Laspinema palackyanum D2c: one gene and its partner. Each later gene encodes a partner of the first gene's protein in a complex. Links are inferred from orthologs where the notes say so. Each region holds a gene or a part of one and is shown on either strand. Other genes may lie near its edges.

What was found. The genes of interacting proteins can lie anywhere in the genome.
Region 2: the proteins of carB (region 1) and carA are in contact, whole or in part, in a solved structure (PDB 1KEE), measured with the Escherichia coli proteins. The link is inferred for Laspinema palackyanum D2c from one-to-one orthologs.

The regions. Positions count from the first base shown.
Region 1 is NZ_JAMXFD010000027.1:19,261-25,648, reverse strand. The notes cover bases 1,258-5,025. They hold carB (carbamoyl-phosphate synthase large subunit), read left to right. Parts: upstream 1,258-1,564; coding sequence 1,565-4,825; downstream 4,826-5,025. Also shown: NG795_RS22825 (Fur family transcriptional regulator), read left to right, coding at 646-1,191; NG795_RS22815 (hypothetical protein), read left to right, coding at 5,227-5,358; NG795_RS22810 (RNA polymerase sigma factor, RpoD/SigA family), read left to right, coding at 5,559-6,388. UniProt on the Escherichia coli protein: Large subunit of the glutamine-dependent carbamoyl phosphate synthetase (CPSase).
Region 2 is NZ_JAMXFD010000022.1:3,481-7,614, reverse strand. Bases 1-2,824 are described here. They hold carA (glutamine-hydrolyzing carbamoyl-phosphate synthase small subunit), read right to left. Parts: upstream 2,081-2,824; coding sequence 920-2,080; downstream 1-919. Other genes in these bases: NG795_RS20905 (retropepsin-like aspartic protease family protein), read left to right, coding at 2,507-2,824; NG795_RS20910 (hypothetical protein), read right to left, coding at 2,137-2,460; NG795_RS20925 (STAS domain-containing protein), read right to left, coding at 57-425. Also shown: more of NG795_RS20905, read left to right, coding at 2,825-3,082; trpD (anthranilate phosphoribosyltransferase), read right to left, coding at 3,223-4,134. UniProt on the Escherichia coli protein: Small subunit of the glutamine-dependent carbamoyl phosphate synthetase (CPSase).

The DNA.
Region 1 (6,388 bases):
ATTTGTCCTTTGTCCTTTCCGGTCCCCGGACCTTGGCAAGGTCCGGGTTAGGGTGGGGTCCTCCGGACGTGGCGATGGCACGTCCCGCACTCTGAGAGGTTGAAGCGCCGGGATGGAGGCTGGAGAAACCTCTTTCTTCGTAACAGGGCGGTAAGCGGAGCTATCCCGTAGGGAATCGCCACGAGGACCCTCCACCCACCCATGCCTCGTGAGGTGCGATCGCCAAGAGGGAACCCCACCCTAACCCGGACCAAGACACAGGGGAGGGAACCGGAGGCGGAGTTAACGAGGATGGGGGGTTAAATTTTCTTAGAAAAAACTTGCAATAAAGTCCAAATTCTGTCTTACTAGATTTATTCCGTTATTGAGGATTAATTTCAATAAGAGGGATAAAATACCGGACAAATATAATTTTGTCAAGACCCTTGGCGGTCAAGTTATGGAGGGGAGTTGTAGCCAGGGAGAAACAGGGACTCGATTTACTGCTCATGTTTCGATGAGTTAGGGAATCTTGCGCCTGGATGCCTGACGCCGGATGCCAAAAGTATCCAAGCTAAGAAAGGCGATCGCGCCCACCATAGCGACCCTACCGGACAAAGGGCCGAATTCTGACCAACCATTGACCATAAATTTGGGTAAGTCGTCATGCCATTTTATACCCAGGCTCAACTCAAAAGCGAACTGCGACAATTGGGCTGTCGCCTGACTCCCCAACGGGAAGCCATCCTCGGCGTCTTTCAAACAATCCCTCAAGGCAACCATTTAAGTGCAGAAGAACTCTACAGTTTGTTGCAGCGTCAGGGGGAGAAAATTAGTCTATCTACAGTGTATCGAACCCTAAATTTGATGGCGCGGATCGGAATTCTGCGGGAACTAGAGTTAGCCGAAGGGCATAAACACTACGAATTGAACAAACCCTCACAACCGCACCATCATCTGGTTTGCGTTCAGTGTCATCAGACGATTGAATTTACCAGTGATTCAATTGCTAAAATTTGTAGCAAGCAAGCAGATTCGGCTCAATTTCAAATGTTAGACGCGCAACTGACCCTTCATGCAGTTTGCCTAGAAGCATTTGAGCAAGGATGGCCCTATTTACTCTCGGAAGATTGGATTTGTCCGAAATCGGGGATGGCGGTGAATCTATCAGAATCGCTCCAAAAGAGCGGTACTGGAGCAGAACATGATTAGAGCAAGAGCAATAGGACAAGGAACCGGGTTTCTGAGCCTAATTTGTTGCTAATTAGCAAAAATGTTGTGAAGAAACCCGGTTTCTAACCCTTACTGTACCCAAGTTCCCCTGAAAAAATGACCCGGGGAGTTTTTCGATTCAAGCGGGCGTCACCACAGGCAAGGATCCGTAGAGCAAGTCATCAAATCTTGTTATTAGCAGAACCGAGTGATACGGATCGGGTGAAACCTCGTAAAATAAACTGGATTTAGCAAAAATGCGATCCGGGGTCAGTCGTCAAAGGTCAGTGGTCAGTTGTAACTGAAAGCTGGCAATTGACAACAGACCCTTGACAATGACAACACAGAACCCACAAGTCGAAAGTTTAAGCCTATGCCCCGTCGCAACGACATCCAGAAAATCCTGATCATCGGCTCTGGTCCTATTGTGATCGGGCAAGCTTGCGAATTTGACTATTCAGGGACGCAAGCTTGTAAAGCGCTCCGAGAAGAAGGATATGAAGTGGTGCTGGTGAACTCGAACCCCGCCACAATCATGACCGACCCCGAAACCGCCGATCGCACCTATATCGAGCCACTGATTCCGGAAGTGCTCGAAAAGGTGATTGCGAAAGAGCGACCCGATGCGCTGTTACCGACTATGGGCGGACAAACCGCTCTGAACTTGGCTGTTACTTTAGCCAAAAGTGGTGTTTTAGACAAGTATGGCGTCGAGTTAATCGGTGCAAAACTAGAGGCGATCGAAAAAGCTGAAGACCGCTTACTGTTTAAAGAAGCAATGGCCCGGATTGGGGTCGCCACCTGTCCCTCGGGAATTGCTACAACCCTGGACGAAGCCAAAGCTGTCGGACACCAAATTGGCAGCTATCCCTTAATTATTCGACCCGCCTATACCCTCGGGGGAACGGGTGGTGGCATCGCCTACAACCAAAAAGAATTTGAAACGATGGCGGCAGGCGGGATTGATGCATCCCCTGTCTCTCAAATTCTGATTGAGCAGTCTCTGCTCGGTTGGAAGGAGTATGAACTAGAAGTGATGCGAGATTTAGCAGATAACGTGGTGATTATCTGCTCGATTGAAAATATCGACCCGATGGGGATTCACACCGGGGACTCGATTACTGTCGCACCGGCACAAACCCTGACGGATAAAGAATATCAACGCCTGCGGGATGCTTCGATCGCCATTATCCGCGAGATTGGGGTGGAAACCGGCGGCTCAAATATTCAGTTTGCCATCAATCCGGTGAATGGGGATTTGATTGTGATTGAGATGAACCCTCGGGTCTCTCGGTCCTCAGCGTTGGCATCCAAAGCAACGGGATTTGCGATCGCCAAGTTTGCCGCTAAATTGGCGGTGGGTTATACCCTGGATGAAATTCCCAACGATATTACCCGCAAGACTCCGGCGAGTTTTGAACCCACCATTGACTATGTGGTAACGAAGATTCCCCGTTTTGCCTTTGAGAAATTCTCTGGATCGGAACCGACTCTGACGACTCAGATGAAGTCTGTGGGTGAAGCAATGGCGATCGGGCGGACCTTTAACGAATCGTTCCAAAAAGCCATGCGCTCAATGGAAACCGGGCGTTCTGGTTGGGGATGCGATCGCCCAGAAATGCTCCCGAGTTTAGAACAAATTCGCGCCGGATTACGCACCCCCAATCCCGATCGCATTTTTACCGTTCGTCATGCGATGTTGATGGGGATGACAGTGGAGGAAATCTACGAACTCACCTGCATTGACGTCTGGTTCCTAGATAAATTCCAAGAACTCCTGGAAACAGAAAAATTCCTCAAGCGATCGCGGCTGGAAGACTTGACAAAAGAGAAAATGTATGCAATTAAACGTCAAGGATTCAGCGATCGCCAAATTGCCTTTGCCACCAAAACCCACGAGGACCAAGTACGGTCCTACCGCGTCGGTTTAGGGGTCAAGCCGGTGTACAAATTAGTCGATACCTGTGCCGCAGAATTTGAAGCGCTCACCCCTTATTACTATTCCACCTACGAAGAAGAATCAGAACAGACCGTTTCCAATAAACGTAAGGTGATGATTTTAGGGGGTGGACCGAACCGGATTGGACAGGGGATTGAATTTGACTATTGCTGCTGTCATGCCTCTTATGCATTGCGGGAAGAAGGATGCGAGACCATTATGGTCAACTCCAACCCGGAAACCGTTTCCACCGATTACGACACCAGCGATCGCCTCTATTTTGAACCCCTCACCAAAGAAGATGTCCTCAATATCATCGAGGCGGAAAATCCGGAAGGGGTGATTATTCAGTTTGGCGGACAAACCCCGCTGAAATTGGCAATCCCCTTGTATGAAGCACTCATGGCGCAAGGGTCCGATCGCATCATCTCCTCAGAAGTAACCACCAAAATTTGGGGAACCTCCCCCGACTCCATCGACATTGCCGAAGATCGGGAACGGTTTGAGAAGATTCTCTGGGAATTGGATATCAAACAGCCTGCGAATGGGATTGCCCGGAGTTATGAGGATGCCTTGGCGATCGCCCAGAAAGTTGGATATCCCGTGGTGGTGCGTCCTTCCTACGTTCTCGGGGGACGGGCGATGGAAATCGTCTATTCCGATGCAGACTTGGAACGGTATATGAAGTTTGCCGTAGAAGTTGAACCTGATCGCCCCATTTTGATTGATAAATTCCTAGAGAATGCAGTCGAGGTGGACGTAGATGCTCTTGCCGATGCCACGGGACAAGTGGTGATTGGGGGCATCATGGAACATATCGAACAAGCCGGGATTCACTCCGGTGACTCTGCCTGTTCGATTCCTTATATCTCCTTGAAACCGGAAGCCTTAGCCACCATTCGGGAATGGACCGTTAAATTGGCCCAAAAACTCAAGGTGATTGGGTTGATGAATATTCAGTATGCGGTGCAAGGGGAACAGGTTTATATCTTAGAAGCCAATCCCCGCGCCTCTCGGACGGTTCCCTTTGTTTCCAAGGCGATCGGGATTCCCTTAGCGAAAATGGCTTCCTTGATTATGTCGGGCAAAACCTTAGAATCTCTCAACTATACCGAAGAGAAGATTCCCGAACATATTGCGGTGAAAGAGGTGGTTCTGCCGTTCAACAAGTTCCCCGGTAGCGATACCCTCTTAGGTCCAGAAATGCGATCGACTGGGGAAGTGATGGGGATTGACACCGATTTTGGCAAGGCATTTGCGAAAGCGGAATTAGGGGCTGGGGTGCGGTTAGCGCTTCAGGGAACGGTGTTTGTCTCCATGAACGATCGCGATAAACCTCTGGTGGTGCCGGTGATTAAAGAGTTCATGGATTTGGGCTTTAAGATTATTGCCACCGATGGCACCCGTAAGGTCCTCCAAGAACAGGGTCTGGAGAATGTGGAACTGGTGTTCAAGGTTCATGAAGGTCGTCCCCATGTCATTGACTGGATTAAGAATGACCAGATCCAGTTTATTATCAACACGCCGACGGGAGAAGAGTCCCAAACTGATGCCCGGATGATTCGCCGCATGGCTTTGGATTATCAACTGCCGATTATTACCACGATCGCCGGTGCAAGGGCAACGGTGGCGGCAATTCGCGCCCTCAAGGATGAACCTTTGGAGGTCAAGGCGATTCAGGATTATCTCAATTAATGGATTCAACCGGCGATTGCATTGGGGTTGATCAGTCATCTCCGGTGCAGTCTCCGGGATGGTTTCATGGGGGTGGACGCTCGGTAATGATGGAGCGATCGCCCCTTTTTTTTGTAGGGGCGAGACCCGGGCAGGGGTTTGAGGCTGGGAAGGGACCTGATACGCCTTGACCTACACCCTATCTGAAAACCCGGGTATAAAAATCAGGATTTTTCTCCAGATTTTCTTCATTTTGTTTTCCAGGATGCATTCTGAAAATTATTTCCTGGGTAATCTCTATATAACTGAGGGCTGGATGGACCTTCTGGGACCAAATGTCAGAATCTGCGCGTCAGGACTAGACATTTCGTTAAGAAATGTTACAATTATTCACATACGACCTGAGAAATTTAAGAAATTTTATGACAACCCCGACATTCGTACTTGCAGCCATGATTTTGGGAATCCTGTATTCATACAGAACAGCGATCGCCTTGTCTTGCCAATCCCAGCTAGAACGGGTTCCGGTTCGGGTTCCAAGCCGTCAGAAGTAAGCAAATAGCAATTCAGGGGTAAACCGGCATTGCCGAATCATCCCTGATTGCATCAGATGTGGCTATCCCGATCCAGATCACCCGGAGGTTACCCCGGTGCGAGATGCCTCCGGTAGGCTACGGGAACGGGCCCTCTTCAGATGGAGAGCCAAGGATACAAGCCACGACAACGAACGTTACCCATTGAGTGAAGAAGCGCCATGAAGACTGCTCAAACTTCTACAGACTTAGTTCGCACTTACCTGCGAGAAATTGGCCGAGTTCCCCTGCTGACCCACGAGCAGGAGATTATATTGGGTAAGCAGGTTCAGCAATTGAGCCTGTTGCATGAGATGAAAGAGACCCTCACCGAACAGTTCGGTCATGAACCGACGGATGTAGAATGGTCACAAGCGGCAGGGTTATCTTTAGTTGAGTTGCAACAGGCGATCGAACAAGGTGAAACCGCCAAGCGCAAGATGGTGGAAGCGAATTTGCGCCTGGTGGTGTCTGTTGCCAAAAAATATATTAAACGCAATGTCGATTTACTCGACTTAATCCAGGAAGGAACCATCGGAATGCAGCGTGGGGTGGAGAAATTTGACCCCACGAAAGGGTATCGCTTTTCCACTTATGCCTATTGGTGGATCCGTCAGGCCATTACTCGGGCGATCGCGGAAAAGGGCCGCACGATTCGCCTCCCCATTCACATTACTGAAAAACTTAACAAAATCAAGAAAGCATCTCGGGAATTATCTCAGCAACTCGGACGCACTGCCACGATTGGCGAGTTAGCGGCAGAATTAGAACTCACTCCGAAGCAAATTCGCGAGTATATGGAACGCGCTAGACATCCCCTCTCCCTAGATTTGCGGGTGGGGGATAATCATGATACAGAACTGAGTGAGTTGTTGGAAGATACCGGACCCTCTCCGGAAGATTTTGCCACCCATTCGGCAATGCGAGCTGATTTAGAAAAATTGATGGCGGAGTTAACCACTCAGCAGCGTGAGGTGATTGCTTTACGGTTTGGGTTGGAAGATGGACAAGC
Region 2 (4,134 bases), on another replicon or contig:
AACAAGCTATCCAGTATCAAAATTGAACTGGATAGCCTATTTAGAGCGTAAAACACTCAAGTGGATTTGATTTTCTCTAGGGCAGCGTCCACCGATGGCTGCAAAGAGAGAAACTGCTCTAATCGAACCAGTTTGACCGTTTGGGTCACCCGGGGATTGCTGACAATTTGCAAGGTACCTTCAGCAGTTTGAGCTTTTTTTACCAGTTGCACCAGCGCACCTAAACCAGAACTGTCAACAAAATCTATTTTGGATAAATCCAAAATAATGTTCGTGGGACCCTCGTCAATACACTGACTGATAGCCTTCCGAAAGGTCGCTTCCGAAAAGGCATCGAGTAAGCCAGTGAGACGGAAGAGTTGGTAATCGTTCCCGACTTCGCGCGTGCCTCTTAGGCTAACGGTCAGGGTTAATGGCTCAGGAATAACGCCCTCCTAGCTGCATACTGATACATTTACGCGACATTTGTCCGGCTATTGCTGGACAATGCAGCGATGGCACTATCACCCTGGAAGGTGACAGCGGCGGTATCCCGCAAAGCTTTTAGAAAGATTCCAAAAGCGCTTGATGGTTTAAGGTCGATGAGGATGATTAGACTCGTACCCTCTTAGACTCAAGAATCCACACCCACCTCGGCAACCAAGCAAGGAAGTCTCAAAGGTAGGGCGGAAAAGTCTAAGGGAAGGCGCGAGTGGCTGCTCCATGTTCAGATCTTGTCGGATATTATACCCGATTATCCGCAGATGCCCAGCAAATCTCGGATTAAATCCTTACTCCTCAAATCGACGATCCATTTTAAAGGCTTTCTGGCCGTTTGTCAATGAGCAGCGCCTTTAGATTTTTAGATTGTAATCGGTCCGATTGCCGATTGACAAGGAATTTTGCCAATTAATTACCCGGTTTTAAGTTCCGCACCCTGCTAACTGGCAGTTTTCGCGGCAGTCCGAGATTCACGCATGGAATCGACAAACTGTTTGAAAATATAGTCCGCGTCATGGGGACCCGGACTCGCTTCGGGGTGGTATTGGACGGAAAACACTGGCAGAGACTTGTGACGCAAACCGGCAATGGTGCGATCGTTCAAGTTCAGATGGGTAATTTCCACCTCGCTGCTTAAAGAATCGTCACTCAAGGCAAAGCTGTGATTTTGGCTGGTAATTTCAACTTGACCCGTTAACCCTGCCGGTTGATTTAAACCGCGATGCCCAAATTTGAGCTTAAAGGTATCCGAACCCAGGGAGAGTCCCAAAATTTGGTGTCCTAAACAAATCCCAAACATGGGTTTTTCAGAGTTCAGCAATTGTTTGGTGGTTTCGACTCCTTGGAGCACTGCCGCCGGGTCTCCGGGTCCATTGGAGAGAAAAATCCCATCGGGATTGTGCTTGAGGATTTCCTCGGCGGAAGTGGTGGCAGGAACGACAATCACGCGACATCCATAACTCGCTAGACGGCGCAGGATATTACGCTTAATCCCAAAATCTAGGGCAACGACGGTGAATGTTTCCCCGTTCATGCCTTGAGCTTGGGGACTGAATTCCCAATGGGGGTCAGTGGTTTCGGTCCATTCGTAAACCGTTGAGGTGGAGACTTCTGGGACGAGGTTTAAGCCCTTCATGGAGGGGGCCGCTTGCACTTGGGCTAATAATTCGGCGGGGTCGAGGATTTCGGTGGAAATTCCACCATTCATGGCCCCAACCATGCGAATTTTGCGGGTGAGTGCGCGGGTATCGATGCCGTAAATCCCAGGAATATTGTTTTGGGTCAGGTAGTCGGGGAGGGACTGGGTTGAGCGCCAGTTGCTGGGCCGCTTGCAGATATTCCGAGCGATCGCCCCGCGCACTTGGGGACGTTGGGATTCTTCGTCGTCGGGATTCACCCCGGTATTGCCTAATTCGGGATAGGTGAACGTCACGATCTGGCCGCAGTAGCTGGGATCTGTCAATACCTCTTGATAGCCTGTCATGCCGGTATTGAAGACCACTTCACCAATGGTCGTGCCAGTGGCTCCAAAGGACCAACCGCGATAGGACGTTCCATCTGCTAGTACGAGCAAGGCAGGGCGATCGGCAGAAAGAGACATAGAAACCTCACTAGCTTCAGGGGTCATGTTTCGGCAGTCACGGGTAAGGGGTCCATTTAGTCTATGAGGGACCCAGCCGTTTGACTTCCGCAAGATCCTATTATTCCATGAGTTGCTTTCTTGGCGCGTATCTGTTGGCCGTAATGTAAAGAAGCGATCGCAACTCCCTGGCTTTCCCCCGTGAGCCATATTTCCTCACCTAAGTTCGCTTCCCCGGTGGATTTCCCCTGGGCGTCAGGGTCTGTGAATGTCTGGCTGCCGGGGTTTCGCTTTCCTGAATCAACCGGGCATAATAGACATAACCCAACTTGACTCATCTGCACCGGAGGTTGGGCATTGCCCAATGCTACCCTGAATTCCGAGCGGCTGGATTTAGCCATTGCCCCCTTTCCATTTCTGCTCTAACTGCCAAGAGGAAAAAGTTTAATGAAAAAAATTCTCTCTACCCTATTTGCTGTGACCAGTCTAGGATTGATGGGGCCTGTCGCCCTCGCTCAGGAATATCCCGGTTGTTTCGCTATTGATTCCAATGGCAACCTCATTGAATTAGGAAACCTCTGCCCCAATCAAACCACAGATGTCCCCGAAGGGGCCATGTCCGGCGTCTTTCAAATCCCTATCAAACGTCGTCAGGGCGGCATTCCGGTGGTAGATGTTATCTTCAATGGCACAGAGAAATTCGAGATGCTCTTTGATACGGGGGCGAGTGCCACCTTAATTACCCCCACAATGGCCCGCAGTTTAAATGTAGTCCCCTTCGATAAAGCTCGAATTTCCACCGCGAGTGCTTCAGAGGTGGAAATGGAAGTGGGCCGAGTTTCTAAAATCCAAGTGGGGGATGCGACCCTGGAAGAACTCCTCGTCACGATCGCCCCACCCGGTGTTGAAGGGGGTCTCCAAGGCATGGGTCTCTTAGGACAAAACTTTTTTGGCAGTTACGATATCACCATCAAGGAAAATATCATTGAGTTACGAACTCGCACCTCTGCTACTCAAAATTGAGGTGTGACTGAAACTTGACCCCAGCTAGGATACGGGTCAAGTTTTAGAGTCCACGGACCAGAAACCGGGTTTCTCCCCCAGATTAACGGGTCATTCCAACACATTTTCTGAAAAAACCCGGTTTCTAACCCGCTGCTATCTTACTGATTCAGAAATGCCACCAATTGCTGTAGTTTGGTCCAAGCGGCACCGGAGGCAAGAATTTCTTTGGCTAAGGCGATGCCCTGGATATGGTCCCCTACGGGGATCAGACCGCTAACTTGTAAGGCTAAAGCAGCATTTAAGGCGACTACATCCTGTTGCGCTTGAGTCCCTCCACCTTGGAGGACCGACTGCAAAATCTGGGCATTTTCTGCGACATCCCCGCCTCGCAATGCTCCCGTGGGTGAGGGTTCTAGCCCGAGTTCTGCCGGGGTGATGGTACTGAGTTGCACTTCTCCATTGGCAAGGATGGCTAAATCACTGGCATCTGCTAATCCCGCTTCATCGAGTTTTTCCCGTCCATGCACCACGATCGCTAATTCGGTCCCCAATTGTCGTAACGCATGGGCGATCGGCACCACCAAGTGGGGGTCACAGACGCCTATCACCTGTCCGGTGGGTCGCACAGGATTAACTAGAGGTCCCAATAAGTTAAAAACGGTGCGAACTTTTAAGGTGCGGCGCAGGGGGGCCACCGCTTTCATGGCCGGATGCCAACCGGGTGCAAATAGAAAGGTGATGCCGACTTCATCTAAAGCGGCGATCGCCTGACTACCCGGTGCATTCAAATTCACACCCAACGCTTCCAACACATCGGCAGAACCCACCTTACTCGATGCCGATCGATTTCCATGTTTGGCAACCTTAACCCCAGCAGCAGCAGCGACAAAGGCAACACAGGTGGAAATGTTAAAAGTCGAAGCCCCATCGCCTCCGGTGCCACAGGTATCGATCGCCTGTTTACGAGTTTCGCAATTTGTCCCAGTTTCCATATAGGCAGACTGGGATTGTAATACTTTTGCCATCCCTGCCAGTTCCTCTGCGGAAACACTTTTGCTTTGCAAAGCGGC